One region of the Streptomyces sp. NPDC085460 genome, then DNA from elsewhere that is predicted to be linked to it. Evidence: riboswitches for the same ligand, from Rfam matches in the RefSeq annotation. Region 1 holds a riboswitch; the other holds the start of a gene.
What was found. Region 1 has a riboswitch for glycine ahead of gcvP (aminomethyl-transferring glycine dehydrogenase). Riboswitches for the same ligand answer to the same signal wherever they lie in the genome.
Positions count from the first base shown of each region.

Region 1 (15,130 bases):
CGAGGTGCTGTGGACCGTCGAGGAGCTGGAGGACGGCCGGACCCTCGCCATCCGCGGCAAGGGCCCGATGGGCGTGATCGTCGGCACCCGCTACTCGCTCGCCGACGAAGGCGGGGCGACCACGGTCCGCATCGACGGCGATTTCACCGGAGCGGCGGTCTCCCTGATGGCCGGGAAGCTGAAGGACTCCGCGACGGCGGCGCTCAACGAGTCGCTGCGCAAGCTCGCCGGCCTGGTCGGCTGAGCCGGGCACCCGGAACGCGGAAGGGCCCCGGTGGCGTGTGCCACCGGGGCCCTTCCCCTGTCCCCACCGCGCCTCAGTGCTCGTCGGCGAGGATCAGATACAGCTTCTTCCGGGCCTCGTTGATGACCCCGACGGCCTTCTGCCGCTGCTCGGCGCTGCCGGTCTTCCAGACCTGCCCGAACGCCTCCATCAGACCGAAACCGGCCTGCCGGACCTCGTTCATGGCCTCCCAGTCGACGCCGCGGCCGACCTCCTCCCAAGGGGCCTCGGCACCGGCCTCGGCCTCCTCGCGACCGGCGTCGGTGAGCGAGAAGAGCTTCTTGCCGCCCTCGCTCGCGCTGACGATCAGCCCCTCGTCCTCCAGCATCTGGAGGGTCGGGTAGACCGAGCCGGGGCTGGGCTTCCACGCCCCGCCGCTGCGCTCGCCGATCTCCTGGATCATCTCGTAGCCGTGCATCGGGCGGTCCTTCAGCAGCGCCAGGATCGAGGCGCGCACGTCACCGCGCCGCGCCCGTCCCCGGCCGCCGCCCCGGCCGCGCCCGAAGGGGCCGCCGCCGAAACCGGGCCCGCCGCCGAAACCGGGGCCGAAGGGCCCGAAGGCGGCACGCCGTCCCTCGAAGTCGCCCCGCGGTCCGGGCCCGCAGTTCCCGCGCCCGGCACCGGGGCCGTGCCCGTGACCGAATTCGTGTCCGTGGTCGTGTCCATGTGAACGCATCGCAACGCTCCTTTCGTGAGATGACATCGTCGAACTGTCGCGATGCCTCAACGATATATCGGAACTGTTCGGTGAGCAACCCACCGACTGCCCCACCCCTCGTACGGCCTCCGGGGGCCGCCGGTCCCGGATTGGCCTTGGCCCTCCCCCACCGGCCCCCGGTACGGTCCGGCACATGCGCATCCGAATCGTCGACGCCTTCACCGACCGGCCCTTCTCGGGCAACCCCGCCGGGGTCCTCCTCCTCGACTCCTTCCCGGACGACGCCTGGCTGCGTGCGGTGGCCGCCGAGGTCAACCTGTCCGAGACCGCCTTCGCGCACCCGCTGCCCGCCGGCGGCGAGGCCGACTGGGCGTTGCGCTGGTTCACGCCGACCACCGAGGTCGACATGTGCGGCCACGCCACCCTCGCCACCGCCCACGTCCTGCACACCACCGGCGCCGCGACCGGCCCGGTCCGCTTCGCCACCCGCTCGGGCGTCCTCGGGGCCGTCACCGAGGCGGACGGCGGCATCACCATGGACTTCCCGACCTCCTCGCTCACCCCCGTGCCGGCACCGGACGGCCTGGCGAAGGCGCTCGGCGCCGAGATCCTGGCCGTCCACGACACCGCCGCCCACATCGGCGACCTGGTGGTCGAACTGCGCGACGAGGCCACCGTCCGGGGCCTCGCCCCCGACCACGCCGCCCTCAAGGCCCACTCCTCGCGCGGCGTGATCGCGACCGCCCTCGCCGCCGACCCCGGCCTGGGCTACGACTTCGTCTCGCGCGGCTTCTTCCCCGCCGTCGGCATCGACGAGGACCCGGTCACCGGCAGCGCCCACACCGCGCTCGCGCCGTACTGGTCGGCCCGCCTCGGCCGCGACGAGCTCACCGGCTTCCAGGGCGGGGCCCGTACCGGTCTGGTGCGCACCCGCCTGCGCGGCGACCGCACCCTCCTGACCGGCCACGCGGTGACGGTGATCGACGGCGACCTGCACGCCTGACGCCGTCGGCCGCCGCTCCGGTACGACGAAGGGGCGTACGGCACCGATGCCGTACGCCCCTCACCGCCCCCTCACGGACTCACACCGTCGGCAGCCAGTCCACCTTCCCCGCCAGCAGCCCGTATCCGACGAAGGCCACGATGTCGAGCAGCGCGTGGGCGACCACCAGCGGCCCGACCCGCCCCCAGCGCCGGTAGAGCAGCACGAAGACGACGCCCATCACCATGTTGCCGATGAAGCCGCCGATGCCCTGGTACAGGTGGTACGAGCCACGCAGCACCGAGCTCGCGACCAGCGCGGCCATCGGCGACCAGCCCAACTGGCCGAGGCGGCGCAGCAGATAGCCGACGACGATGACCTCCTCCAGGACGGAGTTCTGGATCGCCGAGAGGATCAGGACGGGGTACTTCCACCACACGTCCGGCAGCGACTCGGGGACGACCGTGAGGTTGAAGCCCGACGCCTGTGCCACCAGGTAGAAGGCGAGGCCGGCGCTGCCGATCCCGGCGGCGACGAGCGTCCCGCGCCCGAGGTCCGGCCACGGCCTGGTCCGGTCGAAGCCGATGGCCCTGAGCCCGGCCCCCTCCCGCAGCAGCAGGTGCGCCACGAGGACCACGGGCACGAGGGCCGTGGCGATGCCGAAGAGCTGCCAGGCGAGGTCGAGCCAGGGGCGGTCGGGGGCGTACGACCCGTTGAGGTTGGCGGCCTGTTCCTTGAGGGCGCCGGGCCGGGTCAGGGAGCCGATGAAGCTGATGAGCGAGGAGACCGCGCTCGCGCCGAGCGAGAGCGCGAGCACGATGAGCGTCTCGGAGCCCAGCACCCGCCGCGAGAGACCGCCCGGGGCCGTGTCCACGACCCTTTGTTCCGACACCACGCCCGGCTCCCGTTCCCGTCACGACCGTCTCGGGGACCACCGGCGGGTCCCCCGTACGACGATCATCCGCGACGGCCCACCCAGAACGCCATCCAGGCCCCGCCGGGAACGCCGCCCAGGCCCCACCCGGAGCGCCGTCCAGGCCCCACCGCTCGGAGCGCCGTCCAAGCCCCCGCCCGGCACGCCGCCTCTCCAGGCCCCACCCGGAGCGCCCTCCAGGCCCCGCCCGACACGCCCCTCCAGGCCCTACCAGGCACGCCCGCCCCTCCAGCCCCCGCCCGGCACGCCCTCCAGGCCCTCGCCCGGCGCCGTCTCAGGCGCCCTCGGCCCCCACCGCCCAGGTGTGCACCGGCTCGCCCTCCAGCATCAGCTCGCGGTACCGGCGGGTCGTCGCCGCCAGGGCCGCGTCCCGGTCGAGGCCGGACTCCAGGGCCCGGTGGAAGGTGTCGGCCTGCCAGGACGCGCCGTTGGCCCGGCGCCGGCACCGCTGCTCGATGACGCCCAGGTAGAAGTCGCGGTCCGCCGGGTCGACGTGCCAGGCGTCGAGCCCCGCCGCGGCCAGCGGCAGCAGCTCGTCGAGGACGAGGCGTACCGCGGGCAGCACCGCCGTCCCGCCCGCGCGGCCCGGCCGGGGCCAGCGCAGCTCCGCCTCGATGCCGTACCGGCACGCGGTGTCGAAGTTGGCCTCGGCGTCCTCGAACGCCATCCGCTTCCAGACCGGGCGCGGGTCGTCGGCGAGCGAGCGGACGAGCCCGTAGTAGAAGGCGGCGTTGGCGAGGACGTCCGTGACCGTGGGCCCCGCGGGCAGCACCCGGTTCTCCACCCGCAGGTGCGGGACGCCGTCCATCCAGCCGTAGACCGGCCGGTTCCAGCGGTAGACGGTGCCGTTGTGCAGGACGAGCTCCTTGAGCTGCGGCACCCCGCCGTCGTCGAGGACCCGCAGCGGGTCCTCCTCGTCGCAGAGCGGCAGCAGCGAGGGGAAGTAGCGCACGTTCTCCTCGAAGAGGTCGTACACCGAGTCCACCCACCGCTCGCCGAACCAGGTGCGCGGCCGCACCCCCTGCGACTGGAGCTCCGGCGGGCGGGTGTCGGTCGCCTGCTGGAAGAGCGGCGGACGGGACTCGCGCCACACCTCGCGGCCGAAGACGAAGGGCGAGTTGGCGCCCAGGGCTATCTGCACGCCGGCGACGGCCTGGGCCGCGTTCCAGACGGAGGCGAAGCGGGCCGGGGTGACCTGGAGGTGCAGCTGGACCGACGTGCAGGCGGCCTCCGCGATGATCGACTCCGCGGTGTGCCGGAGCCGTTCGACGCCCTGGATGTCGACGGTGATGTGTTCCCCGCGGGCGACCAGGATCTGGTCGTTGAGCAGGGCGTAGCGGTCGGCGGCGGAAAGGTTCTCGAAGACGAGATCGCGCTGCGAGAGGGTCGGCAGTATGCCGATCATGACGACGCCGGCGTCGACTTCGGCCGCCTTGCGGTCGGCATATCCCAGGCCGGTTCTCAGCTCTTCCGCGAGCCGGTCGAAAACCCGGCCCCCGAGCCGCCGCGGAGCGATGTTCACTTCCAGGTTGAACATTCCGAGTTCGGTCTGGAAATCAGCGCTGGCGATCTTTTCGAGGACGGCGTCGTTCAACATCCGCGGGAGTCCGTCGGAACCTGTGAGATTGAGTTCGATCTCGACGCCCATGAGGTTCCGCGGACGGTCGAACCGCTGCTCCGCGAGGAGCCGGGCGAGCCCCGCCAGACACTGCTGGAGCTTGCGCCGGTAGCGCTGCCGGTCGGCCGGGCCGAAGCCGTCCGTCGCGACCTTCTCCCCCATCGAGGCGTACCTCCCGCGTGGGCGGCCCGGGCGGGCCGCGCGTACGGACGATGATGCCCACGCCACTGATCGACAACGCCTGCGTTTCCGGCCGCTCCGCGGATAGTCTGGTACGAACCTGCCGCCGCGCGCACGGCCCTCCACCTCCGGACCGGCTGACGACATATACCACTGTCATATTGCCCTGCCGGTGCGGGCGGCACGACTTTCGGAATTCTGACGTCCGGCTTGCCGGGGAATGCGAGGACGGAGATCCTGTCTTCGCTCCGATTCCGCTCCACGATCCACCGCACGCGGCCTGATGAGGTCTTGTCAGGAATATCGGCGGCGTCTAGCGGAAACACTCTGTGAACACGTGTCGTATAAACTCCGCGGACGAGGCAGAGCGCCGGCGACGGCCATGACCCATGGCCCCCCGCTCCGCCCCCGCCGCCGACAGCGCCGTCGTACCAGTCCCTTGGCCGTGCGTTCCCGTATCCCCGTGTCTCCTGAGCGAGAGGCGACCCACACGATGCTCCGACCCTCCCCGGCCCCCGCGCCCGCCCTCCGCAGCGTCCTCGCTGCACTCGGCTCGCCCACGGCCGTCCGCGAGGCCCGCACCCCGGCCCTGCGGGCCGCGCCGGGGCCGCTGAGCCCCGAACTCCCGCTGCCCGTCCATGTGCTGAGGATCTCCGAGGCGCCGGGGCAGGCGCCCGGCACCCGACTCGTCGGCTGGCGGTTCCTGATCCGGAGCGGGGACCGGGCGATCGCCGCCGCGGACACCATGCTCACCCCGGACGGCTGGTCCTTCTCGCACTTCTTCGAGGGGCCGTACGTCGCCGCCACGGAACGCGCCCTGGTCCAGGCCGAGGCGCTGCCGGGCACGTACGAGCCGCGGCTGCTCTCGGTGCCGGAGCTGTACATGCTGACGCTGTGGCTGCACGCCGAGCCGGACCCGGACGGCGCCGACCCGGCGGCCGAGTCCGCCGACGTCCTCGTGCCGCTCGCCCCGGCGCCGCCCGGCATCGCCGCCAACCGCCCCTACCGGGTGGCGGATCTGCTGCCCGTGCTCAGCACCCGGCTCGCGCCGCCGCCGCTGCTCGGCTCCGCGGCGCCCGCGCCCGCCTGATCCGGCCCCGCGCACCGCCCCGTGACCCGACCGGGTCACGGGGCGCACTGCTGTCCGGAAACCGTGCCCGAACGCCGTCGCCGAACACCCCTCCCGTACGGACTAGCCCGCTCGGGCCATCCCGAACCACCCGAAATAGCGGGGGTGTTGACCTGAACCGCCCCTGCGGGTGATGCGTCTTCCCAGGAGAGGACGAGCTGACGCGAAATACCTGCGGAAGACCGTCCGTGCGGCAAGACTGGGGACCGGAACCGAACCGACCGACGGGGGCGGCCATGAGCGCGACGAGCCGCAGGACATCCACCACGACGCAGCGAAAGAACCCACCCATGTGCGAGCACCAGCCTGCCTGTCCCACCGCCGACTCCGCCGACCGCGAGGCCGCCCATCCTGTGGCGTGCCACCCGGAGCAGGGCTGGAGCCTGCTGTGCAACGGTGTCCTGCTCTTCGAGGACACCGGCGAACTGCTGCCGGACGGGCAGATCATCGCTCCGCACCGGCCGCTCACGACGGGCCGGGTGACGACGGCGGCCTGACCGCCGCTCGGGCACGGCCGAGGGCCGGCCCGGAGGAGACTCCGGACCGGCCCTCTGTCATGCCTGCGGTCAGTGGTCGTACTCGTCCAGCGGCGGGCAGGAGCAGACCAGGTTCCGGTCGCCGAAGGCGCCGTCGATGCGGCGGACCGGCGGCCAGTACTTGTCGGCGGCCGAGACGCCGGCGGGGAAGACCGCCACGTCACGGTCGTAGGCGTGGGTCCACTCGCCGCCGAGCGCCGCCGCCGTGTGCGGGGCGTTCGCCAGCGGGTTGTCCTCGGCGGGCCACTCGCCGGAGGCGACCTTCTCGATCTCGGCACGGATCGCGATCATCGTGTCGCAGAAACGGTCCAGCTCGGCCAGGTCCTCGGACTCGGTCGGCTCGATCATCAGCGTGCCGGCGACCGGGAAGGACATGGTCGGCGCGTGGAAGCCGTAGTCGATCAGGCGCTTGGCGATGTCGTCGACGGAGACGCCGGTGGCCTTGGTCAGCGGGCGCAGGTCCACGATGCACTCGTGGGCGACGAGCCCGGCCGGGCCGGTGTACAGCACCGGGTAGTGCGGCTCCAGGCGCTTGGCGATGTAGTTCGCCGCGAGGACGGCGACCTGGGTGGCGCGCTTGAGGCCCTCGCCGCCCATCAGGCGGACGTAGCTCCAGGAGATCGGCAGGATGCCGGCGGAGCCCCACGGGGCGGCCGAGATGGGGCCGACGCCGGTCTCCGGGCCCGCGGTGGGCTGGAGCGGGTGGTTCGGCAGGTACGGGGCGAGGTGGGCGCGGACGCCGACCGGGCCGACACCCGGGCCGCCGCCGCCGTGCGGGATGCAGAAGGTCTTGTGCAGGTTGAGGTGCGAGACGTCGCCGCCGAAGTGGCCCGGCTTGGCGAGGCCGACCAGGGCGTTGAGGTTGGCGCCGTCGACGTACACCTGGCCGCCGGCCTCGTGGACCTCGGCGCAGATGTCGGCGACGTGCTCCTCGAAGACGCCGTGCGTCGACGGGTAGGTGATCATCAGCACGGAGAGCTCGTCGCGGTGCTGCGCGATCTTGGCGCGCAGGTCCTCGACGTCGACCTCGCCGTCCTCCGCGGTCTTGACGACGACGACCTTCATGCCGGCCATCACGGCGGAGGCGGCGTTGGTGCCGTGCGCGGAGGACGGGATGAGGCAGACGGTGCGCTGCTCGTCGCCGTTGGCGCGGTGGTAGGCGCGGACCGCGAGGAGTCCGGCCAGCTCGCCCTGCGACCCGGCGTTGGGCTGGATCGAGACCTTGTCGTAGCCGGTGACCTCGGCCAGACGCTCCTCCAGCTCGGTGATGAGCGTGGCGTAGCCCTGGGCCTGGTCGATCGGCGCGAAGGGGTGCATCTGGCCGAACTCGGGCCAGGTCACCGGCTCCATCTCGGTGGTCGCGTTCAGCTTCATGGTGCAGGAGCCGAGCGGGATCATGCCGCGGTCGAGCGCGTAGTCGCGGTCCGAGAGGCGGCGCAGGTAGCGCAGCATCGAGGTCTCGGAGCGGTGCGCGTGGAAGACCGGGTGGGTCAGGTACGCGTCGGAGCGCAGCAGTCCCGCGGGAAGGCCGTCCTCGGTGGCGGCGTCCAGGGCCTCCACGTCCGCGTCGACGCCGAAGGCGCCCCAGACGGCGGCGAGCTGGGCGCGGCCGGTGGTCTCGTCGCAGGAGACCGAGACGTGGTCGGCGTCCGCCCGGTACAGGTTGACGCCGGCCTCGCGGGCGGCGGCGACGACGGCGTCGGCGCGGCCGGGGACGCGGGCGGTGATCGTGTCGAAGAACGCGCCCTGGGTGAGCTCGACGCCCCCGGCGGTCAGACCGGCGGCGAGGATCGCCGCGTACCGGTGGGTGCGCTGGGCGATCTGCTTGAGACCGTCCGGACCGTGGTAGACGGCGTACATGCCGGCCATCACGGCGAGGAGCACCTGCGCGGTGCAGATGTTGCTGGTGGCCTTCTCGCGGCGGATGTGCTGCTCGCGGGTCTGGAGTGCGAGGCGGTACGCCTTGTTTCCGTCGGCGTCGACGGAGACGCCGACGAGGCGGCCGGGAAGGGAGCGGGCGTGCTTGTCCTGGACGGCCATGTAGCCGGCGTGCGGGCCGCCGAAGCCCATCGGGACGCCGAAGCGCTGGGTGGTGCCGACGGCGATGTCGGCGCCGAGCGAGCCGGGCGAGACGAGCAGCGTGAGGGCGAGCAGGTCGGCGGCGACGGTGACGATCGCGCCGAGCTCGTGGGCGCGGTCGATCAGCGGCTTGATGTCGCGGACGGCACCCGAGGCGCCCGGGTACTGGAGGAGGACGCCGAAGACCCCGCGCTCGGCGATCTCGGCCGGGATGCCCTCGCTCAGGTCGGCGACGACGACCTCGACACCGGTCGGCTCGGCGCGCGTCTCGATGACGGCGATGGTCTGCGGCAGGGTGTCGGCGTCGATCAGGAACACGCCGTTCTTGACCTTGCCGACGCGGCGGGAGAGCGCCATGGCCTCGGCGGCGGCGGTGCCCTCGTCGAGGAGGGAGGCGCCGGAGGTCGGCAGACCGGTGAGGTCGGCGACCATCGTCTGGAAGTTGAGCAGCGCCTCCAGGCGGCCCTGCGAGATCTCCGGCTGGTAGGGCGTGTACGCCGTGTACCAGGCCGGGTTCTCCATGACGTTGCGGAGGATGACCGGCGGGGTGAAGGTGCCGTAGTAGCCGAGGCCGATCATCGGGGCGAGGACCTCGTTGCGGCCGGCGAGCGCGCGCAGCTCGGCGAGGACCTCGGCCTCGGTGCGGGCTCCCGGCAGGTCCAGCGCGTCGGCGTTCTTGATGACGTCCGGTACCGCGGCGGCGGTCAGCTCGTCGAGCGAGCCGTAGCCGACCTGGGCGAGCATCTTGGCCCGCGCCTCGGCGTCGGGTCCGATGTGCCGCTGCTCGAAGGGGATGCCCTGCTCGAGCTCGGAGAGCGGGGTGCGGTTGGCGGTCATGATGCGGGGGCCTCCTGGTCGTCACGACCTGCGAGGGGCACCACGGCGCGGGTGCCCGGACGGCCTCCCCCTCTGTCATCTCAACCTGAGAGCTTCACCGGCACGCCCGTGGGCACGCCGGCTTTCACCGTCGGTGAGAGCGGATGCCGTCGGACTCCCGCCCTGCTTTCCAGAGTGACCTCGCCCGCGCGGTACCGGGTGCCTGAGAGATTCCGGGGAGGATTTGCTCCTTCGGCGCCCCCGGAAACCTTCTCCGGAGGACTCTCCCGCACGGTGTCGACAGCCACAGCCAGCCTACCAGCGCGGTTGTCGCCCGCATCGCTCAAGTGGCCGACATCCCAGATGTGCACTTTCGTAGGGGTGTAGAGCAGTTGCGACCAGTTGGAGGGACCGTGCAGACCGACATCGATCCGCGCAGCCTGATCGGCCGCAAGGCGTACGACCGGAACGGGCACAAGATCGGAACCGTGGACGAGGTGTACCTGGACGACGCGACCGGCGTGCCCGAGTGGGCAGCCGTCCGCACCGGCCTGTTCAGCCGGGACGCGTTCGTCCCGCTGGAGCCGAGCGAGCTGGCCGACGACGGTCTCCACATCCCCTTCGAGCGCTCCCTGATCAAGGACGCCCCGGACTTCGGCGTGGGCCGTCACCTCTCCCCCGAGCAGGAGCTCCAGCTCTACCGCCACTACGAGCTGACCCTCCCGCCGCCGGACGCGATCCCCGACTTCGGCCGCCTGGCCGGCCAGGACGACGCAGCGTAGGGCCCCGCCTCCGGGTTACGGCGCACGGGCCTTCCGCCTTGCCCCTTGCCCGGTCGGGCCGGGGGCAGGGCCTTCCGTATTGCCCGGTCGGGCCGCGCGTACGGCCTTCCGCCCTGTCCGGTCGGGCCCCGTCCGCCTTCTTTCCCGCCGGATCGACTCCGGAACGGCCGGATTCCGATCCACCCGGCCGACTCCGGGCCTGACCGACTTCCGATCTCCGGGGCCGGTTTCGCACCGGACGGCCTCCGCGGCGCTCCCGACCGGCGCGGGACCACTGATCGGGGCACCTGCCCGCGCCCATCCGCCCAGCCCGGCGCACGCGCCCGGCCACGCCGGCCGCGCGCCCGCCGCCGGACACGTCACGCGGCGCCCACCTCACCCACCGAACCGGCACCGGCGCGGGCCGCCGGGGCGTCCGCTCCCTCCGCCCCCGTGACGCCGCCGGGCACCAGCGGCAGCGGATCCGACGGCTCCAGCTCGGGATCGTCCACCGCGAAGGTCCGCACCCGCCCCGGTGCCGTACTGCCGGGCTCCTCGAACCGGACGGTGACCCGCCCGAGCCCGCTGCCCTGCACCCAGCCGGCGCCCAGTACCGCGTGCCGCACGTCGTGCCCGGGCGCCCACCGGCGTACGACGGCCTCCACGGCCGTCCCCGGCCCGGCCACGCCGTCCGCCGCCGCGTCCCCGGCCCCCGGCGGCCCGGCGGCTTCCCCGGCGGCCCCCCGCCCCGCCTCCTCCGCCGCCGTGCCGGAGGAGTCCGCCCCGGCCCCCGCTTCCGCCTCCGCCTCCGCCTGGGCGAACAGGTCCTCCTGCGTGTAGTCGGCGAGCCCGCTCACCCCGACCCCGAGGAGCCGCACCCCGCCCGTGGTGTCCACCAGTTCGAGGAGCCGCTCCGCCGCCTCCCGCACCACCAGCGGATCGTCCGTCGGCCCGCGCAGGGTCTCGGACCGGGTCAGCGTCGAGAAGTCGAACCGGCGCACCTTCAGCACGATCGTCCGCCCCGAGTGCCCCGAGCCCCGCAGCCGCGCCACGCACCGCTCCGCCAGCCGCTCCACCTCCAGCCGGATCCGCAGCCGGTCGTGCAGGTCGATGTCGAAGGTGTCCTCGACGGAGACCGACTTGGCGTCCCGCTCGGCCACCACGGGCCGGTCGTCGTGCCCGAGCGCCATCCGGTACAGCGAGGCCCCGTGCGACCGCCCGAGGATCCGTACGAGCTCGTCCTCGCCGGCCTCCACCACGTCCGCGACCGTCGTGATCCCGGCCCGCCGCAGATGGTCCCCGGTGGCCGGCCCCACCCCCGGGATGATCCGCACCGACCGGGGCGCGAGCAGCGCCCGCTCGGTGCCCGGCTCGTACAGCACGAGCCCGTCCGGCTTCGCCTCCTCCGAGGCGATCTTCGCGAGCATCTTCGACCCGGCGAGCCCCACCGATCCGGTCAGCCCCGTCGTCGCCAGGATCTCGGCCCGCAGCCGCTCCCCCACGGCCCGCGCGCCCGCGCTGTCGTCCGCCAGCCCGCCGGCCTCCAGGTCCACGAACGCCTCGTCGAGACTGAGCGGCTCCACCAGCGGCGAAAGCCGCCCCAGGAGCTCCATGACCTGCCCGCTGATCGCCCGGTAGAAGGCGAAGCGCGGCACCAGGTACGCGGCGTTGGGCGCGAGCCGCCTCGCCTGCCCCATCGGCATCGCCGAGTGCACCCCGAAGCGCCGCGCCTCGTACGAGGCCGTGGCGACCACCCCGCGCGGCCCGAGCCCGCCCACGACGACCGGTTTGCCGCGCAGGCTCGGCTTCGACGCCTGCTCGGCCGCGGCGAAGAAGGCATCCATGTCCAGATGCAGGATCGTGGGGGCGGCTCTCACGTCTCCGATGCTGCCTCACGCCACTGACAATCGCCCGTACGGGCGACGGGCCCGCACCGGCCGGGGGTTACCCTGCGCGGAGGACCGCCGGGATGAAGCATCCGGGACGGCCTCAGACGGCCCGGTCGCGCCGCCGCCGGGCCAGCTCGTCCTGCGGGTTGTGCCGGACCAGCGTCTCCCCGGTGTCCACACGCTCTCCGTGCAGCTGGGACAGCGCCGACTCGACGTCCCGCCAGACGACCCCCACCGCGATGCCGAAGACGCCCTGCCCGCCCTGGAGCAGGGAGACGACCTCGTCGGGCGAGGAGCACTCGTAGACGGTCGCACCATCGCTCATCAGCGTCATCCGCTCCAGGTCGCGGAAGCCCCGGGCGCGCAGGTGCTGCACGGCGGCCCGGATGTTCTGGAGGGCGACGCCCGTGTCCAGGAACCGCTTGACGATCTTCAGGACGACGACGTCCCGGAAGCTGTAGAGCCGCTGCGTCCCCGAGCCGTACGCGGGCCGCACGCTCGGCTCGACGAGCCCGGTGCGCGCCCAGTAGTCCAGCTGGCGGTAGGTGATGCCGGCGGCGGCGCAGGCCGTCGGACCGCGATAGCCGATCGCCTCGTCCGCCGGCCCGGCGCTCGTCTCCGTACCGAAGTCGCCCACACTGCCGTGAAGCGGATACGGACCGCTCTCCTCGGACACGCGTCCGAGCGAGCTCCCTGCCGTACCGTCCGCGCTGCTCATCACGCCGACCCTCCGTCCTTGACCTGCCCACTCGAAGGTAGGCAGTCGCTCGGGGTGCGTCAACGATCGCCACACTCGGCACGCCGAGTGATAATCACCCAGAGAGTGGTTTCACGTATCCCACTCCGGGGAAAGGCTACTCGAATGCGCCGACAGCGCTCTCCGGTCGCCCCCTCCGCGCCCTCACCCGCCCCGCGCCCGGCACCGACCGCTCACCGGCACCGACCGGCCTCCGCCGCCTCCTACCGGTCACCGGCACCGCTCACCGGCACCGACGGCTCACCGGCACCGACCGGCCGCGGGTCACTGGCTCCCGAAGTCCTCGGGCGAGATCTGGTCGAGGAACTCGCGGAACTTCTCCACCTCGTCCTCCTGCTCGTCGGGGATCGCGATGCCGGCGTCGTCGAGGACCCCGTCGCTGCCGAAGATCGGCGAACCGGTCCGCAAGGCCAGGGCTATCGCGTCCGACGGCCTCGCGCTCACCTCCACGCCGCTGGCGAAGACCAGCTCGGCGTAGAACACCCCGTCCCGCAGATCGGTGATGCGCACCTGGGTGAGCTCCTGGCCCACGGCCTCCAGCACGTCCTTGAACAGGTCGTGCGTCAGCGGCCTGGGCGGCGCCATGCCCTGCTGGGCGAAGGCGATCGCGGTCGCCTCGCCGGGTCCGATCCAGATGGGCAGGTACCGGTCGCCCCCCACCTCACGCAGGAGCACGATCGGCTGGTTGGAGGGCATTTCCACCCGGACACCCACAACGTCGAGCTCGTTCACACAGCAACCCTAGGACGTGCCCGACCGGTTTGGATAGTCGGGCCCCCGGCCGGCGCCCCCGCGGCCCGCCCCGGAACCCCCTCCGCGCCCCGCCGGGGAGCCGCCGGAGAACGTCACCGAAGGGTCACTGGAGGCGGATCCCGAGGGCCGTCTGCACCAGCGCGGCGTGCAGCCGCACCGACAGCTGCGCCAGCTCGGCCGCCGTCTCCTCGGCGTGGGCCCTGGTCTGGGGGTTGCGATGCCGGCGCAGCGGCGCCACCACCTGCTCGATCAGCCCGGCCTCCCGGTCCGCGGACGCCTTCACGGCGCGCAGATGCCGGGGTTCGAGGCCGAAGCGCCCCAGGTCGGCGACGATCCGGGCCACGTTCACGGTCTCCGCGTCGTAGCCGCCGCCCTCGCTCTCGCCGATCAGGCCGTACGACTCCCACTCCGCCAGCTCGACCTCGGTGACCCCGGCCGCGGCGACCAGCTCCGCGCGGCCGAGGCGCGCGGCGGTCGGCCGGTCCCCGCTCTCGCCGTCCGCGGGCGGGTCGAGCAGCCCGTCCAGCAGATCACGCCGCCGTCCGGGCGCGGGCAGCGTCACCTGCTCGCCGCGGGCGAGGGCGTCGAGATGCTCCCTGATGACCTTCAGCGGAAGATAGTGGTCACGCTGCATCCGCAGGACGGCGGCGAGCCGCTCCACGTCCTGCGGGCTGAACTTCCGGTACCCGGAGGCCGTACGACGGGGCTCGACGAGCCCCTCGGCCTCCAGGAAGCGGATCTTGGAGATCGTCACTTCGGGAAACTCGTCCCGCAGCTGGTTCAGCACGGTGCCGATACTCACCAGCCGGTCGCCCGCGGTGGCGGTGCCGGAGCCGGCACCGCCCATCGGTGTTCGCACCATGGACCTTTCCTGAAGGATCTCCGCCAGGCGTGTGTCAGACGCCTCGCTGGCTCGCGTAGAAGACCAGCCGGTACTTGCCGATCTGCACCTCGTCGCCGTTGTTCAGCACCACGACGGAGTCGATCGGCTCACGGTTGAGGTAGGTGCCGTTGAGGCTGCCGACGTCGGCGACGGTGAACCGCCCGTCCTGGCCCCGGCGGAACTCGACGTGCCTCCGGGAGACCGTGAAGTCGTCCAGGAAGATGTCGCTCTGCGGGTGTCGGCCGGCCGTCGTCAGCTCGCCGTCCAGCAGGAAGCGGCTGCCCGAGTTCGGACCGCGGCGCACCACGAGCAGAGCGGAGCCCGGCGGCAGCGCCTCCACGGCCGCGAGGGCCTCGGGGGACAGCGCCGGGATCGCGATCTGACCGGTGGTCTCCGCGTCGTACGCCTCAAGACCGGAGATCGAGATGGTCGACGTCGTCTCGGAGGGACGCTCGGCGGCGATCCCGCCCCGCAGCGGCGTACCGCAGTGGGAGCAGAAACGGCTGTCCGCCGCGTTGCGGCGACCGCACCTCGTACACACCGGCATGGACGCGTCCTCCTGCCGCGGCTGCCCCGCGGAGGTCTGGGTCGCGTACGGATCGGGGTTGAACCCTCCACCCGTACTTGAGGTTGATGGTTCACCGAAACCTATGCGCGCGGCACCGGCGTGGTCAACAGACGACGCGCCCTGCGCGCCCGGAATGTCGCCACCGACCTCGTCACGGAAGAGCGGGCGCTCGCCGCCCTGCTCCTCGCTCTGGGCGTGGCGCGGCGCGCGGTGCCTGGCGTTGCCGCCGTCCTCGCGTGCGCTCTTGCCGAACAACTTCGCAAACAACTTCACGGGCGATTCCCCTTGACCGAAACAGACCCGC
Region 1 is NZ_JBITTO010000004.1:573,303-588,432, forward strand. It holds gene ACIGHB_RS13715 (SRPBCC family protein) at 1-244, shown strand, start outside; gene ACIGHB_RS13720 (PadR family transcriptional regulator) at 318-959, opposite strand; gene ACIGHB_RS13725 (PhzF family phenazine biosynthesis isomerase) at 1,135-1,944, shown strand; gene ACIGHB_RS13730 (CPBP family intramembrane glutamic endopeptidase) at 2,024-2,797, opposite strand; gene ACIGHB_RS13735 (glutamate-cysteine ligase family protein) at 3,132-4,637, opposite strand; gene ACIGHB_RS13740 (hypothetical protein) at 5,149-5,745, shown strand; gene ACIGHB_RS13745 (DUF5999 family protein) at 6,075-6,281, shown strand; gene gcvP (aminomethyl-transferring glycine dehydrogenase) at 6,351-9,236, opposite strand; glycine riboswitch at 9,416-9,515, opposite strand; gene ACIGHB_RS13755 (PRC-barrel domain-containing protein) at 9,629-9,997, shown strand; gene ACIGHB_RS13760 (DNA polymerase IV) at 10,357-11,853, opposite strand; gene ACIGHB_RS13765 (MerR family transcriptional regulator) at 11,966-12,583, opposite strand; gene ACIGHB_RS13770 (bifunctional nuclease family protein) at 12,887-13,354, opposite strand; gene ACIGHB_RS13775 (MerR family transcriptional regulator) at 13,479-14,237, opposite strand; gene ACIGHB_RS13780 (FHA domain-containing protein) at 14,272-15,130, opposite strand, start outside.

Region 2 (15,130 bases), on a different contig from region 1:
GGTCTTCGCGCTCCGCGCCCAGCGGCGCCCCGGCCGGATCAGGATCGAGGTGCGCGACCCCTCGCGCGGCCTGCCCTGTCTGATGCCGGTGGGTGAGCTCGACGTCAGCGGACGGGGCCTCTTCCTCGTCGACAAGCTCTCCGACCGGTGGGGCGTGGACCTGGGGCCGCGCGGCAAGACGACCTGGTTCGAGATGCGGGTCACCGACCGCTGAACGCACGGAAGCCCCCGTGCGCCGTGGTGGGGCTGCTGGGGGCTTCCGTGTGATGCGCCGTGGACGGGGGGGGGTGTATCCACGGCCGCTTGGACGACCTGGCCCGGGTCAATGGGGGTCGTTCCCTCGACTATGACAGACGCCGGACCCATCGCCAAGTGCCTGTATCGCCATCAATACGGACATACCCCTACGTTTTAACTGTGAATCGTTGGTGACCTGCGGCACTTGCCTTGCAAACTGTGAATGGCTATGCGGTTCACCGATTGTTTCCCTCGATCATCCACATGCTGGACGCCCGTGCGCCCTTCTACCGGGCCGTGAGCAGGGCCTCCGACGCCACCGGGCGGTACCCCGCCGCCTGGAAGGTCCGCACGCTCCGCGCGTTCCCCGGCGACTGCTGCGCCCACACCACGGGGTCCGGCGTCAGATGGCGGGCCGCCGTGGCCAGCGCCCGCCCCAGACCTCGGTGGCGGACGCCCTCGTCCACCTCGATCGCCGCCTCCATCCGCCCGGCCACACCGCGCCCCAGGATCAGCACCCCGCCGTCCGCCGCCCACACCCGTACCTCGTCCCGGTACTTCAGGGCCCGCGCCACCCTGGGGTGCCCGGGGTCCTCGATCTCCCGCAGCTCCACCGGCGGAGGGCCCGGCAGGGCGTCGGCGACCGTCAGCAGGTCGATCGTGTTCATCCGCCGGCCGGTCCGAGTCATCAGCCGCACCAGGAAGCCCGGGTTCATGCTCGCCGCGAGCGGATCGCTCCCGGTGGCCGCGAGCTCCGCCCGTACCCACTCCGGGTCGACGTCGGCGAAGACCACCGAGTGGGCCGTGAAGGCCAGCACCCCGGCGTCCCGCCGGTCCGGCTGCGGCACCACCGTCGTCCCGCCGTCCATGGGCGGGAACTCCCCGCTCGCCGCCGCCTCCAGGATCCGTGTCACGTCACCGCTCATACCGCCATCATCGGACACCGCCGCGCCCGCTAATCTGACCACCGTCAAAGACAGCACCGAGAAGGGGCGGAAGCAGTGGCGGACATCGAGTCGGCACGCACGGCATTCAACCGGTACGACGTGGACGGGGACGGCTTCATCACCGCCGCGGAGTACAAGAGCGTCATGGCGCAGCTGGGTGACTTCAACGTCACCGAGACGGTCGCCGAGGCCCTCATCAAGCAGCGCGACGACAACGGCGACGGCCGCCTGTCGTGGGACGAGTTCTGGTCCCACCTCAGCAAGGCGTGACCCGGGCCTGACCGGCCCCGGCCCCGGGGCCGGGCGGCGCTCGCGAGCAGCCGCCGCCCGCCCCTCGGCCCCTGAGGGCCCCGGCGCGTCAGTCGCGCGCCACCAGCAGCGCGGTGCCCCACAGGGCCAGGGCCGCGGGAAGCGCCACGGCCGCCCGTACGGCCTCCGCCGACAGGCCGGCCGCCAGCAGGCCCGTGCCGATCGACGCGAGGGCCGTCAGGGCCGCCGCCAGCCATCCGTACTGGCGCTGGTCGTAGAGGCGGGCCAGCGGGAAGAAGTGCAGGCCGACGACGAGGCAGAGGCCGACCGGGATCCACTCCTGGCGCCCGGCCGCGTTCGAGGCCGCGATCACGGCGACGATCGCCGCGGCCTCGACCGCGTTGACGATCCCGACCCCCCGGTTCCACCGCTCAGGGAGCCGCACCGGACGGGTCACCTCGCGGGCCGTCCACCGGAACCCCGCGGCCAGCGTCCCGGCCACCAGCAGGGCCGCCGACACCCCGGCGACGACGAGCCCCGGCGCGGGCAGTCCCGAGCCGCCGGCGAGCGCCCACACCGCCGCGAAGACGGAGAGCACGACGATCCCGCGGCGGCGCAGGGTGCGGGTCAGAGTGGAACATTCGGCATCCGTGGTCATGGTCATGACCGGACCCTAGCGACGAATTCCGGCCTTCATCGGGGAATCCGGACATCCGTTCGGCGATTGGCCTAGACCTATTGCCGGAGAGGGGGCGCGCCGATACCTTTCCTCCTGGCTGCGCAGCCGGGACGAAACGCACGGCACCATCCCGCACCACATCGCATCGTTCATTTCAGGAGGACATGCCATGTACCGTCGCGTCGCCGCCGCCCTCGCCACCGCGGCCACCGCAGGAGCACTCGCCCTCGGCACCGCCGGCACCGCCGAGGCCGCGGGGCCGGGCTTCTACGCCCGCAGCCACCACGCCTCGTACGCCGAGTGCCAGGCCGCCGGCCAGGCCGGCGAGTGGATCTGGGGCAAGATCTACTTCTGCGAGCCCTTCCACCCCTCCCGCCCGGACGTCTACGTCCTCTGGGTCCGCTACTGACCCGAACGCCCGACGGCCGGCCCCGCGGGGGCGGGACCGGCCGTTCGTCGGGTGCGCGCCGGGCTCAGCACTCGATGATGTTCACCGCGAGACCGCCGCGCGCGGTCTCCTTGTACTTGACGCTCATGTCCGCGCCCGTCTCCTTCATGGTCTTGATGACCTTGTCGAGGGAGACCAGGTGGCTGCCGTCGCCGCGCATCGACATCTTCGCCGCCGTCACGGCCTTGACCGCCGCCATGCCGTTCCGCTCGATGCACGGGATCTGGACCAGGCCGCCCACGGGGTCGCAGGTCAGGCCCAGGTTGTGCTCCATGCCGATCTCCGCCGCGTTCTCCACCTGCTCGGGGGAGCCGCCCAGGACCTCGGCGAGGGCGCCCGCCGCCATCGAGCAGGCCGAGCCGACCTCGCCCTGGCAGCCGACCTCGGCGCCGGAGATCGACGCGTTCTCCTTGAAGAGCATGCCGACCGCGCCGGCCGCGAGCAGGAAGCGCACGATGCCGTCCTCGTCGGCGCCGGGCACGAAGTTCATGTAGTAGTGCAGGACGGCGGGGATGATGCCGGCCGCGCCGTTCGTCGGGGCGGTGACCACGCGCCCGCCCGCCGCGTTCTCCTCGTTCACCGCCATCGCGTAGAGGGTGATCCACTCCATCGCGTGCATGGCCGGGTCGCCCTCGGAGCGCAGCTTGCGGGCCAGCGTCGCGGCGCGGCGGCGGACCTTCAGGCCGCCGGGCAGGATGCCCTCGCGGGACATGCCGCGCGACACGCAGGACTGCATGACCCGCCAGATCTCCAGGAGGCCCGCCCGGATCTCGTCCTCGGTGCGCCACGCCTTCTCGTTCTCCAGCATCAGCGAGGAGATCGACAGACCGGTCTCCTTGGTGAGGCGGAGCAGCTCGTCGCCGGTGCGGAAGGGGTACTTCAGGACGGTGTCGTCCGGGATGATCGGGTTCTCGCCCGCCACCGCGTCCTCGTCCACGACGAAGCCGCCGCCGACGGAGTAGTACGTCTTCTCCAGGACGAGCGCGCCCTCGGCGTCGTACGCGAAGACCGTCATGCCGTTGGCGTGGTACGGGAGCGCCTTGCGCCGGTGCAGCACCAGGTCGGCGTCGAAGTCGAAGGGGATGTCGTGGGCGCCGAGCAGGTTGATCCGGCCGCTCGCCTTGATCCGCTCGAACTCGTCGTCGGCGTTCTCCACGTCGACCGTGCGGGGCGAGTTGCCCTCCAGGCCGAGCAGGACCGCCTTCGGGGTGCCGTGCCCGTGCCCGGTGGCGCCGAGCGAGCCGTACAGCTCCGCCCGGACCTTGGCCGTGCCCGCGAGCAGCCCCTCGTTCTTCAGCCGGCGGGCGAACATCCGGGCCGCGCGCATGGGGCCCACCGTGTGGGAGCTCGAAGGACCGATGCCGATCGAGAACAGATCGAAGACCGAGATGGCCACGGGAGGACTCCTTGTGGGGGCTAGACGCCGTTGTCTGCCGGGGTGGAGCAGAAAAGCGTGAGAGGTGACGACATGGGGCGGGGCACCGCGCCCACTGTCCAGTGTGCGCGGTGCCCCGGAACTTTCGAACGAACGAACCCAGGAACGAAAGCGTACGAAATTACTTCAGGCCGGGGTACAGCGGGTGCTTCTCGGCCAGAGCGGTCACGCGCGCCTTCAGGGACTCCGCCTTGTCCGCGTCGAAGCCCGGCTTCAGCGTCTCGGCGATGATGTCGGCGACCTCGGTGAAGTCCTCGGTGGTGAAGCCGCGGGTGGCGAGGGCCGGCGTGCCGATGCGCAGACCGGAGGTGACCATCGGCGGGCGCGGGTCGTTCGGAACGGCGTTCCGGTTGACCGTGATGCCCACCTCGTGGAGCCGGTCCTCGGCCTGCTGGCCGTCGAGCTCGGAGTCGCGCAGGTCCACCAGGACCAGGTGCACGTCCGTGCCGCCGGAGAGGACCGAGACGCCGTGCGCCGTGACGTCGTCGCGGACCAGGCGCTCGGCCAGGATCCGGGCGCCGTCCAGGGTGCGCTGCTGGCGCTCCTTGAACTCCTCCGAGGCCGCGACCTTGAAGGAGACGGCCTTGGCCGCGATCACGTGCTCCAGCGGGCCGCCCTGGAAGCCGGGGAAGACCGAGGAGTTCAGCTTCTTGGCGAACTCCTTCTTCGCCAGGATGATGCCGCCGCGCGGGCCGCCGAGCGTCTTGTGCGTGGTGGAGGTCACCACGTCCGCGTACTCGACCGGGTTCGGGTGCAGACCCGCCGCGACCAGGCCGGCGAAGTGGGCCATGTCGACCCACAGGTACGCCTCGACCTCGTCGGCGATCCGGCGGAACTCGGCGAAGTCCAGCTGACGCGGGTACGCCGACCAGCCGGCGATGATCACCTTCGGGCGGTGCTCCTTGGCGAGGCGCTCGACCTCGGCCATGTCGACCAGGCCGGCCTCGTCCACGTGGTACGCGACCACGTTGAACTGCTTGCCCGAGAAGTTCAGGCGCATGCCGTGGGTGAGGTGGCCGCCGTGCGCCAGGTCGAGACCGAGGATCGTGTCGCCCGGCTGGGCGATCGCGAAGAGCGCGGCCTGGTTGGCGGAGGCGCCGGAGTGCGGCTGCACGTTGGCGTACTCGGCGCCGAACAGGTCCTTGATCCGGTCGATCGCGATCTGCTCGGCCACGTCGACGTGCTCGCAGCCGCCGTAGTAGCGGCGGCCCGGGTAGCCCTCGGCGTACTTGTTGGTGAGGACGGAGCCCTGGGCCTCCATGACCGCGACCGGAGCGAAGTTCTCCGAGGCGATCATCTCGAGGGTGGACTGCTGGCGGCGGAGCTCGGCGTCGACGGCGGCGGCGACGTCCGGGTCCAGCTCGTGGAGGGGAGTGTTCAGAAGCGACATGAAGCGATCCCTAGGGGGTCTCGGTCAGCCTGCGGTGAAGGCGGTGTACTCGTCGGCGGAGAGCAGGTCGTCCGGCTCGCCCGAGATGCGCACCTTGAACAGCCAGCCGCCCTCGAAGGGGGCGGAGTTCACCAGCGAGGGGTCGTCGACGACGTCCTGGTTGGCCTCGACGATCTCGCCCGTCACCGGGGCGTAGAGGTCGCTGACGGACTTGGTCGACTCCAGCTCGCCACAGGACTCGCCCGCGGTCACGGTGTCGCCGACCTCGGGGAGCTGCACGTAGACGACGTCACCGAGGGCGTTGGCCGCGTGCTCCGTGATGCCGACCGTGGCGACGCCGTCCTCGACGGCCGACAGCCACTCGTGCTCCTTGCTGTAGCGAAGCTGCTGGGGGTTGCTCATGGCCTGATTCTCCTGGATCGGGGGAGTGCGGATGTACGTGGGTCTTGCGGGGTGAGACGCGTTCCGAGACGAACGCGTCACGTCCGGGGCGGACCCCGGACGGGAACCCGGCTACTTCTGGCGCTTGTAGAAGGGCAGGGCCACGACCTTGTACGGCTCGTGGGTGCCGCGGATGTCCACCCCGACGCCCTCGGTGCCGGGCGTGGCGTGCGCCGCGTCGACGTACGCCATGGCGATCGGCTCGCCGAGCGTCGGCGACGGGGCGCCGGAGGTGATCTCGCCGATGACCTCGCCGCCGGCGACGACGGCCATGCCGGCGCGCGGGACGCGGCGGCCCTCGGCGATCAGGCCGACCAGCTTGCGCGGCGGGGCGGTCTCGGCGCGCTCGGCGGCGGCCTCCAGCGCCTTGCGGCCGACGAAGTCGCCCGGCTTCTCGAACTTCACGACCCGGCCCAGACCGGCGTCGAAGGGGGTGAGCGAGGTGGTCAGCTCGTGCCCGTACAGCGGCATGCCCGCCTCCAGGCGCAGCGTGTCGCGGCAGGAGAGGCCGCACGGGATGAGGCCGACGCCCGCGCCCGCCTCGGTCAGCGCCGTCCACACGCCCTCGGCGTGCTCGGGCTTCAGGAAGAGCTCGAAGCCGTCCTCGCCGGTGTAGCCGGTCCGGGCGATCAGCGCCGGGACGCCGGCGACCGTGCCGGGCAGACCCGCGTAGTACTTCAGACCGTCCAGGTCGGCGTCGGTCAGCTGCTTGAGGATGCCGGGGGACTCCGGGCCCTGCACGGCGATCAGGGCGTACGCGTCGCGGTCGTCGCGGACCTCGGCGTCGAAGCCGCCGGAGCGGGCCACCAGGGCGTCCAGGACGATCTGCGCGTTGGAGGCGTTGGCGACGACCATGTACTGGGAAGACGCGGCCTCGGTCTCGCCGAGGCGGTAGACGATCAGGTCGTCGAGGATGCCGCCGTCCTCCTGGCAGATCATCGTGTAGCGCGCGCGGCCGACGCCGATCGTGGAGATGTTGCCGACCAGGGCGTAGTCGAGCAGCTCGGCGGCCTGCGGCCCGGTGACGGTGATCTCGCCCATGTGGGAGAGGTCGAAGAGACCGGCCCTGGTGCGGACGGCGTTGTGCTCGTCGCGCTCGCTGCCGTACCGCAGCGGCATGTCCCAGCCGGCGAAGTCGGTCATGGTCGCGCCCAGCGAACGATGCAGGGCATCGAGGGCGGTCAGACGGGGGGTGGTGCTCATGATGGACGTGGCTCCCGGGTCCCGAAGGCGGAAAACATGACAGGCAAGGACGGTCCTCCCCATCTGTCATGGAACCTGAGAGGTTCACCGGGGGCATCCCCGGCTTGCACCTTGGGTGGGGACACGACAGGTGTCCCGCTTTTCAGATCTGCCTCATCCACGCGGTACGGGGCCTGAGAGATTCAAGGGAGGGTCTTGCTCCTTCGGCGCCCGGACGGCCGAGGCCGGTCCGGAACTCTCCCGCGCGGATTCGAGCGGCCGGTATGCGGTTGTCCAGCTGTACGGCGCTGCGCGCGCCTGGCGCGCACATCCTCGCACACGGTGTCGGCGCGGCAAATCGCTTGTCACGGATTACCGTTTCTTTACACTTCGTGGGCAAGGGTCTCCGTGAGGTCTCCCGGTACGTCCCCCGGGGACCCGACAGGGGGAGCAGCGATGAGGATCCAGCACACCGGCGTCTTCGCGACCGACGCCGCCATACCGGCTCAGCGGCCCCGCGCCCGGACCCGCGCGCGCGGGCGCGTGGTGCGGGACCTCCGCGAGCGCGGCGGGCGCGGCCCGCGCGCCCTCACCTTCGCCGCCGGTGACGTCGTGGTCGTCTCCGGGCTCCCGGGCAGCGGCAAGTCCACGCTGCTGCGGCGGGCCGCCGAGGGCCGCGGCATCGACTCGCAGGACGTCCGGGAGCGCTGGGAGGCCCGGATGCCCCGGATGGTGCCGTACGCGCTCTACCGCCCGCTGGTCCGGATCGCGCACTACGCCGGGCTGTACCGGGCCCTGCGCTCCGGCGCCGGAGTCGTCGTCCACGACTGCGGCACCCAGTCCTGGGTCCGCGGCTGGCTGGCCCGCTCCGCCGCCCGGCGCGGCCGCGCCCTCCACCTCGTCCTCCTCGACGTCGACCCGGACACCGCCAGAGACGGGCAGCGCGAGCGCGGCCGGGGCGTCTCCGCGTACGCCTTCGCCCGGCACCGCAGAGCCGTCGGCCGGCTCGTCGCCGCCGTGGAGTCGGGCCGGCTGCCCCGCGGCTGCGCCTCCGCCACGCTTCTCGACCGGGACGCCGCCGCGGCCCTGCGCCGTCTCGGCTTCCGGGAGTCGGGCTTCCGGGACGAGGGACTCCGGGACGCGGGCTGAGGCCCGCGTCCGCCCGGGGGCGGGTTCTGGTCACAGCCGGGGCGGGGCGGCGTTAGGGTGCTGCGGGACGGCCGGGACCGGGCCGTGCGAGGAGGGGACGGAACCACCGTGGACGTGACGTGGCCGGGCAACGAGCTGGAGGAGGCGCTGGCCGCCGCGCTCGGGGAGCCCGCGGCCGGAGGCCGGCTCATCGAGGTGCTCGGCCGCAGCCAGGTGTGGGTCCCGCTGCCCAACGGCGGCGGCCCCGACAGCCCCGACCTGGACCTCGCCACCATGGAGATCGGCGGCGCCGCCTTCGTCCCCGTCTTCAGCTCCCAGGAGCAGTTCCTCGCCTGCGTCGGCGACCACATGTCCTTCACCGTCGCCCCGGCCCGTGACTTCGCCCGCGGCCTGCCCCCGCAGCTCGGCATCGCGGTGAACCCCGGCGGCACCGTCGGCGTCCCGCTGCCCCCGCCCGCCGTCGCCGAGCTCTGCCGGACCGGCCGCACCGCCCTCGACGGGCCCGCGTCCGGCGGCCGGGTCCGCCTCTTCGAGCCCGACTGGCAGGACGACCCGGTCGACTTCCTCGCCGCCGCCTCCGCCGAGTTCGAGGCCACCGGGGTCGTCGCCACCGCCCGCCGCACCCTCGCCAGCGTCGAGGGCACCGAACCGGCCCTCTTCATCGGCGTCCAGCTCACCGGCTGGGACGGCGTCGACCGCAACGCGCCGCTGGACGCCCTCGGCCGCGCCCTCGGCCGCGTCGAGGTGGCCTGGCCGGTCAACCTCATCCTCCTCGACATGGCCGCCGACCCCGTCGGCGACTGGATGCTGGAACGGGTGCGCCCCTTCTACCGGCGCACCGACGGATGACCCCCGGCCCTGTCTAAGCTGGACCGACCGAGAACGAACCACCGAACCGAGCCGTACGAGACAGAGGGGCGGAACCCAGGGTGAGCGCGTCAGGCGCGACCGGACAGGTCGAGCACATGCTGCGCCAGGTGGCGCCCGGACGCTACGACGCGTACGAGGGACTGCTGCACGCCCTGGCCGACGGCGAGTTGTACATGCTGCTCTGGCAGGGCTCGGCGGGCTCGCCGGAGGCCCAGTACGGCAACATGGAGGTCGACGGCTACGGCTACGCGCCCTGCGTCACCTCGGCCGGCGAGCTCGCCGCCTCCGGCTGGCACCGCGCCCACGAGCGCGTCACCGGCCGCGAGATCGCCCGCGCCCTCTACCCCGAGCGCTGGGGCGTCTGGCTGAATCCGCACGCCCCCGGCGGCGGCGTCGGCATTCCCTGGTCCGATCTGCGCCGGATCGCCACCGGCCTCGACCGGATGCCCGCCGGGCCGCTCCGGGTCTCCGAACCCGCCCTGGAGATCCCGCAGTTCTACGCCCAGCTCACCCAGAACGCGCACCGGACGCCGGCCGTCCGCTCGCTCCGCCGCGGCTGGGTGCAGCCCGCGCTCGGGACCCCGTACCTGGTCATCGGCCTCGACCTGTACGACGGTTCGGCGGCGGCCGTGGACGAGGTGCGGGCGATGATGCGCCAGTCGATCGGCAGCGTGCCCGAGGGCCTGCCGGTCTCGACGGTCGCGCTCTCCGACGCGTACGACCCGGTGGCGCTCTGGCTGAAGGCCCACGCCCGGCCCTTCTACGACCGCGAGGCGCACGGATCGCCGTCCCAGCATGCGGGATCCCACCGTCCGGGATATGGCTACCCGCCCGCGCAGCACCGCTGAGAACCGCTCCGCCCCCCGACCCCGCTCTGGCCGAAATTCCTTGCCAGGGCGGGGTTTTGCGTCCGCTTGAGCCCGCTCCCGCCGCCGATGTCCGGCATCGGACCGTTTTGGTGAGTGTCCGGGTCTCAGGTTGGTATCACCGCTATGCGGACTGTTCTCTGCCGCGTCACTCGCCAGTAGCGTTCGGCCGGTCAAGACCACACATGGCGACCCAGGGGTGGACCCATGCGCATACTCAATTCCCGGTCGACCCGGGCTCTGACGGCGGCCATCGCGGTCGGCCTCATCGCCACGGGCTGCGCGAGCGACCGGGACAAGGAAGGCAACAAGGGCGGGGCCAAGGACACCTTCGTGTTCGGCGCCCCGGGCGACCCGGCCTCCCTCGACCCGGCCCTCGCGAGCGACGGCGAGACCTTCCGGGTCACCCGTCAGGCGTTCGAGGCGCTCCTGGAGCACGAGGCCGGCGGCAGCAAGCTCGTCGGCGGGCTCGCCGAGAAGTGGTCGAGCAACACCGAGGGCACCGTCTGGACCTTCAACATCCGCCAGGGCGTGAAGTTCCACGACGGCGAGGCCCTCGACGCGGCGGCGGTCTGCGCCAACTACGACTACTGGTTCAACTGGAAGGGCACCTTCCAGTCGAGCGCGGTCTCGTACTACTGGCAGACCATCATGGGCGGCTTCAAGGCCAACGAGGACAAGGAGACGCCCAAGGCGAACTACAAGTCCTGCACCGCCAAGGACCCGGCCACCGCCGTCATCGAGGTCTTCGAGCCCTCCGCCAACCTGCCCGGCGGCTTCTCCCTGAACGCCCTCGCGATCCACTCGCCGAAGGCGCTCAAGGAGTACGCGAAGCAGCAGGCCACCGCCAAGGGCGACGCCATCACGTACCCCAAGTACAGCCAGGAGGCCGGCACGGTCGCCGGCACCGGCCCGTACAAGATCACGAAGTGGAACAAGGGCAACAAGGAAGTCACCCTCGAGCGCTTCGACGACTACTGGGGCGAGAAGGCCAAGGTGAAGAACCTGGTCTTCCGCACCCTGGACACCGAGGAGGGCCGCCGCCAGGCGCTCCAGGCCGGTGACATCGACGGCTACGACCTCGTCGCGCCCGCCGACATCAAGACCCTCGAGGGCGCGGGCTTCCAGGTCCCGACCCGTGACGTCTTCAACCTGCTCTACCTCGGTATGACGCAGGAGGCCAACCCGGCGCTGAAGAAGCCCGAGGTCCGCCAGGCCATCGCGCACGCCGTCGACCGCGAGAACATCGTCAAGACCCAGCTGCCCGAGGGCGGCAAGGTCGCGACCCAGTTCATGCCCGACACGGTCGCCGGCTACTCGGAGAACGTGAAGAAGTACGCCTTCGACACCGCCAAGGCCAAGTCGCTCCTCGCCGGCGCCGGCGCGAGCAACCTGTCGGTCGACTTCTGCTACCCGACCGAGGTCACCCGCCCGTACATGCCTGCCCCGCAGGACATCTTCGAGCTGGTCAAGGCCGACCTGGAGAAGGCCGGCATCAAGGTCAACCCCAAGCCGAAGAAGTGGAACCCGGACTACGTCGACGCGGTCGAGCACGGCTCCTGCCCGCTCCACATGCTCGGCTGGACCGGTGACTTCAACGACGGCTACAACTTCATCGGCACCTGGTTCGCCGGGTACGACAAGCAGTGGGGCTTCAAGGACGACAAGGTCTTCAACGCGGTCAAGGCCGGCTCGCTCCAGGGCGACCCGACCAAGCGCACCGACCTCTACAAGGCCGCCAACGAGGCGATCATGGAGTACCTGCCGGGTCTCCCGCTGACCTCCTCCCCGCCGGCCATCGCGTTCGGCAAGAACGTGGTCCCGCCGAAGGTCTCCCCGCTGACGCAGGAGAACTTCGCCGAGGTCTCCTTCAAGTAACACCCCCGTAAGCGGTCCGCCCGGTCACGCGTTCCTCTCGTGACCGGGCGTCCGCGCATCCACCCTCCACACGCAAGAAAGGGGCACGCGGGGTGTTGCGACTCGTCGTACGACGACTTCTCCAGCTCATACCCACCCTGCTCGGCCTGTCGGTTCTGCTCTTCATCTGGCTGAACCGGCTGCCCGGCGGACCCGCCTCAGCGATCCTGGGCGAGCGGGCGACCGAAGCCGATGTGGCGCGCATCAACCGCGCGCTGGGTCTCGACCAGCCGATCTACGTCCAGTACGGGCGCTTCCTCAAGCGGCTCCTCGACCTCGACCTCGGCACCTCGGTGCAGACCGGTCAGCCCGTCTGGGACGAGTTCCTCCTGCGCTTCCCCGCCACGGTCGAACTCAGCGTCGCGGCCATGATCATCGCCATCGCCGTGGGCGTCCCGCTCGGCTACCTCGCCGCCCGCAAGCGCGGCGGCTGGGTCGACGTGGCCTCCGTCTCCGGCTCCCTCGTCGGCATCTGCATCCCGGTCTTCTTCCTGGCCCTGCTGCTCAAGGGCGTCTTCGCCGTCGAGCTCGGCATCTTCCCCAGCTTCGGCCGCCAGTCCACCGGCATCGACGCCACCAGCGTCACCGGCTTCGCCGTCCTCGACGGCCTGCTCACCGGAGAGCTGGACGCCGCGTGGGACGCGCTGACGCACCTGGTGCTGCCGGCGATCGCCCTCGCCTCCATCCCGCTCGCGGTCATCGTCCGCATGACCCGCGCCAGCGTCCTGGAGGTGCTCGGCGAGGACTACATCCGCACCGCCGAGTCCAAGGGCCTGGAGCGCCGCGTCGTCCGCGGCCGGCACATCCTGCGCAACGCGCTGCTGCCCGTCGTCACCGCCGTCGGCCTCCTCACCGGCAGCCTCCTGTCCGGCGCGGTCCTCACCGAGTCCGTCTTCTCCTTCGGCGGCATCGGCTCCTTCATCCGGACCGCCATCGACGCCCGCGACTACCCGGTGCTCGTCGGCTTCATCATGTTCATCGCCATGGTCTACGTGCTGATCAACATGCTGGTCGACCTCGCCTACAGCGTCATCGATCCGAGGGTGCGGGTGCACTGATGAGCCTGATATCCACCGACAAGGCCAAGCTCGACCGGCTCGCCGAACTCACCGCGAAGACCGAGACCTCCAGCGGCGCCGGGCTGTGGCGCGAGGCGATGAAGCGGCTGCGCGGCAGCAAGATGGCCCTCATCGGCGCCGCGATCATCGCGCTGTTCGTGCTCGTCGCGATCGTCGGCCCCTGGCTGGCCCCGTACGGCCCCACCGACCAGACCTGGCGCGGCGAGGTCTTCTCCAACCAGGGCAAGTTCGTCGGCCCCCGCGCCGAGAACTGGTTCGGCCTCGACCACCTCGGCCGGGACAGCTTCTCCCGCTTCCTCGAAGGCGCCCGCCAGACCCTGCTCGTCGGCGTCGTCTCGATGCTGATCGGCCTCGTCCTCGGCGCGCTCGTCGGCGCCGTCTCCGGAGCCTGCGCGACCCTCGGCGGGAAGGCCGGGCGACGGATCGACGACGTGATCATGCGCGTCACCGACATCCTGCTGGCGCTGCCGTCGCTGCTCCTCGCCGTCTCCGTCGCGGCCGTGCTGGGCCAGTCCCTCACCACCGTGATGATCGCCGTCGGCGTCGTGCAGATCCCGGTCTTCGCCCGTCTGCTGCGCGGCTCGATGCTGGCCCAGGGCGGCAGCGACTACGTCCTCGCGGCCCGCTCCCTCGGCATCCGCAAGCGCCGGATCGTGCTGACCCAGATCATGCCGAACTCGCTGAGCCCGGTGATCGTCCAGGCCACGCTCAGCCTCGCCACCGCCATCATCGAGGCCGCCGCCCTCTCCTACCTCGGACTCGGCAACCCCGACCCGGCGGTCCCGGAGTGGGGCGTCATGCTCTCCCAGGCGCAGCGTTTCTTCGACAACGCGCCGATGATGTCCGTCTTCCCGGCGGTCGGCATCATCATCACCGCCCTCGGCTTCACCCTGCTCGGCGAGGCCATGCGCGAAGCCCTCGACCCGAAGCTGCGAGGCTGACCATGGCACTGCTCACCGTGGACGAACTCACCGTCACCTTCGGCGGCCGCGGCCGCAAGGACGTCCGGGCGGTCAACGGCGTCTCCTTCAGCGTCGACCAGGGCCAGGTCGTCGGCCTCGTCGGCGAGTCGGGCTGCGGCAAGTCCGTGACCTCGCTCGCCCTCATGGGGCTGCTGCCCGCCAAGGGCGTCACCCTCGGCGGCCGCGCCGACCTCGACGGCACGGACCTGCTGTCGCTCTCCCGGTCGAAGATGCGCGACCTGCGCGGACGCGACATGGCGATGATCTTCCAGGACCCGCTGTCCTCGCTGAACCCGGTCATCCCCATCGGCGTCCAGGTCACCGAGATCCTCCAGCGCCACCGCGGCCTGAAGGGCGAGGCCGCCCGCAAGGAGGCCGCGCACCTGCTCGACCGGGTCGGCATCCCCGACCCGGACCGGCGGCTCAAGGAGTACCCGCACCAGCTCTCCGGCGGCATGCGGCAGCGCGCGCTCATCGCCATGGCGGTCGCCTGCGCCCCCCGCCTGCTCATCGCCGACGAGCCGACCACCGCGCTCGACGTCACCATCCAGGCCCAGATCCTCGAACTCCTCAAGGAACTGGTCGACCAGGAGGGCACCGCGCTGCTGATGATCACCCACGACCTGGGTGTCGTCGCCGGCCTCTGCGACCAGGTGAACGTCCTCTACGCCGGCAAGGTCGTCGAATCGGCGGGGCGCCGCGAGCTGTTCGCCCACCCGACGCACCCGTACACCCACGGCCTGCTCGGCTCCATCCCCCGGCTCGACGCCCCGCGCGGCGAGCCGCTCCACCCGATCCGCGGGTCCATCAACGACCAGATCGCCTGGGCCGACGGCTGCGCCTTCGCCCCCCGCTGCGACCGGTACGAGATGGAGTGCCTCACCGGCACGCCCGAACTGACCGAACCGCGCGCGGCCGGCCACCGCGCCCGCTGCGCGAACCCGGTCCTCGCCACGACGGAGGTACCGGCATGAGCCTGCTCGAACTCGACGGCGTGAAGGTCCACTTCCCCGTCAAGAAGGGCATCCTCTTCGACCGCACCGTCGGCCACGTCTACGCCGTGGACGGCATCTCGCTCAAGGTCGAGGCGGGCCAGACGTACGGCCTGGTCGGCGAGTCCGGCTGCGGCAAGACCACCCTCGGACGGGCCGTGCTGCGGCTCGTGGACGTCACCGACGGCTCCGTCGTCCTCGACGGCACCGACGTGGCCAAGCTGCCGGAGAAGGAGCTGCGCTCCTTCCGCCGCCGGCTCCAGATGGTCTTCCAGGACCCGCTGGGC
Region 2 is NZ_JBITTO010000006.1:286,874-302,003, forward strand. It holds gene ACIGHB_RS17660 (ATP-binding protein) at 1-214, shown strand, start outside; gene ACIGHB_RS17665 (GNAT family N-acetyltransferase) at 525-1,163, opposite strand; gene ACIGHB_RS17670 (EF-hand domain-containing protein) at 1,239-1,454, shown strand; gene ACIGHB_RS17675 (DUF7010 family protein) at 1,543-2,097, opposite strand; gene ACIGHB_RS17680 (hypothetical protein) at 2,282-2,521, shown strand; gene ACIGHB_RS17685 (L-serine ammonia-lyase) at 2,586-3,956, opposite strand; gene glyA (serine hydroxymethyltransferase) at 4,117-5,385, opposite strand; gene gcvH (glycine cleavage system protein GcvH) at 5,410-5,787, opposite strand; gene gcvT (glycine cleavage system aminomethyltransferase GcvT) at 5,899-7,029, opposite strand; glycine riboswitch at 7,182-7,282, opposite strand; gene ACIGHB_RS17705 (AAA family ATPase) at 7,465-8,157, shown strand; gene ACIGHB_RS17710 (enhanced serine sensitivity protein SseB) at 8,266-9,006, shown strand; gene ACIGHB_RS17715 (enhanced serine sensitivity protein SseB C-terminal domain-containing protein) at 9,087-9,875, shown strand; gene ACIGHB_RS17720 (ABC transporter substrate-binding protein) at 10,101-11,771, shown strand; gene ACIGHB_RS17725 (ABC transporter permease) at 11,864-12,868, shown strand; gene ACIGHB_RS17730 (ABC transporter permease) at 12,868-13,830, shown strand; gene ACIGHB_RS17735 (ABC transporter ATP-binding protein) at 13,833-14,825, shown strand; gene ACIGHB_RS17740 (oligopeptide/dipeptide ABC transporter ATP-binding protein) at 14,822-15,130, shown strand, end outside.
Region 2: linked by a shared signal. The riboswitch ahead of gcvT (glycine cleavage system aminomethyltransferase GcvT) and the one ahead of gcvP (aminomethyl-transferring glycine dehydrogenase) in region 1 are both predicted to bind glycine.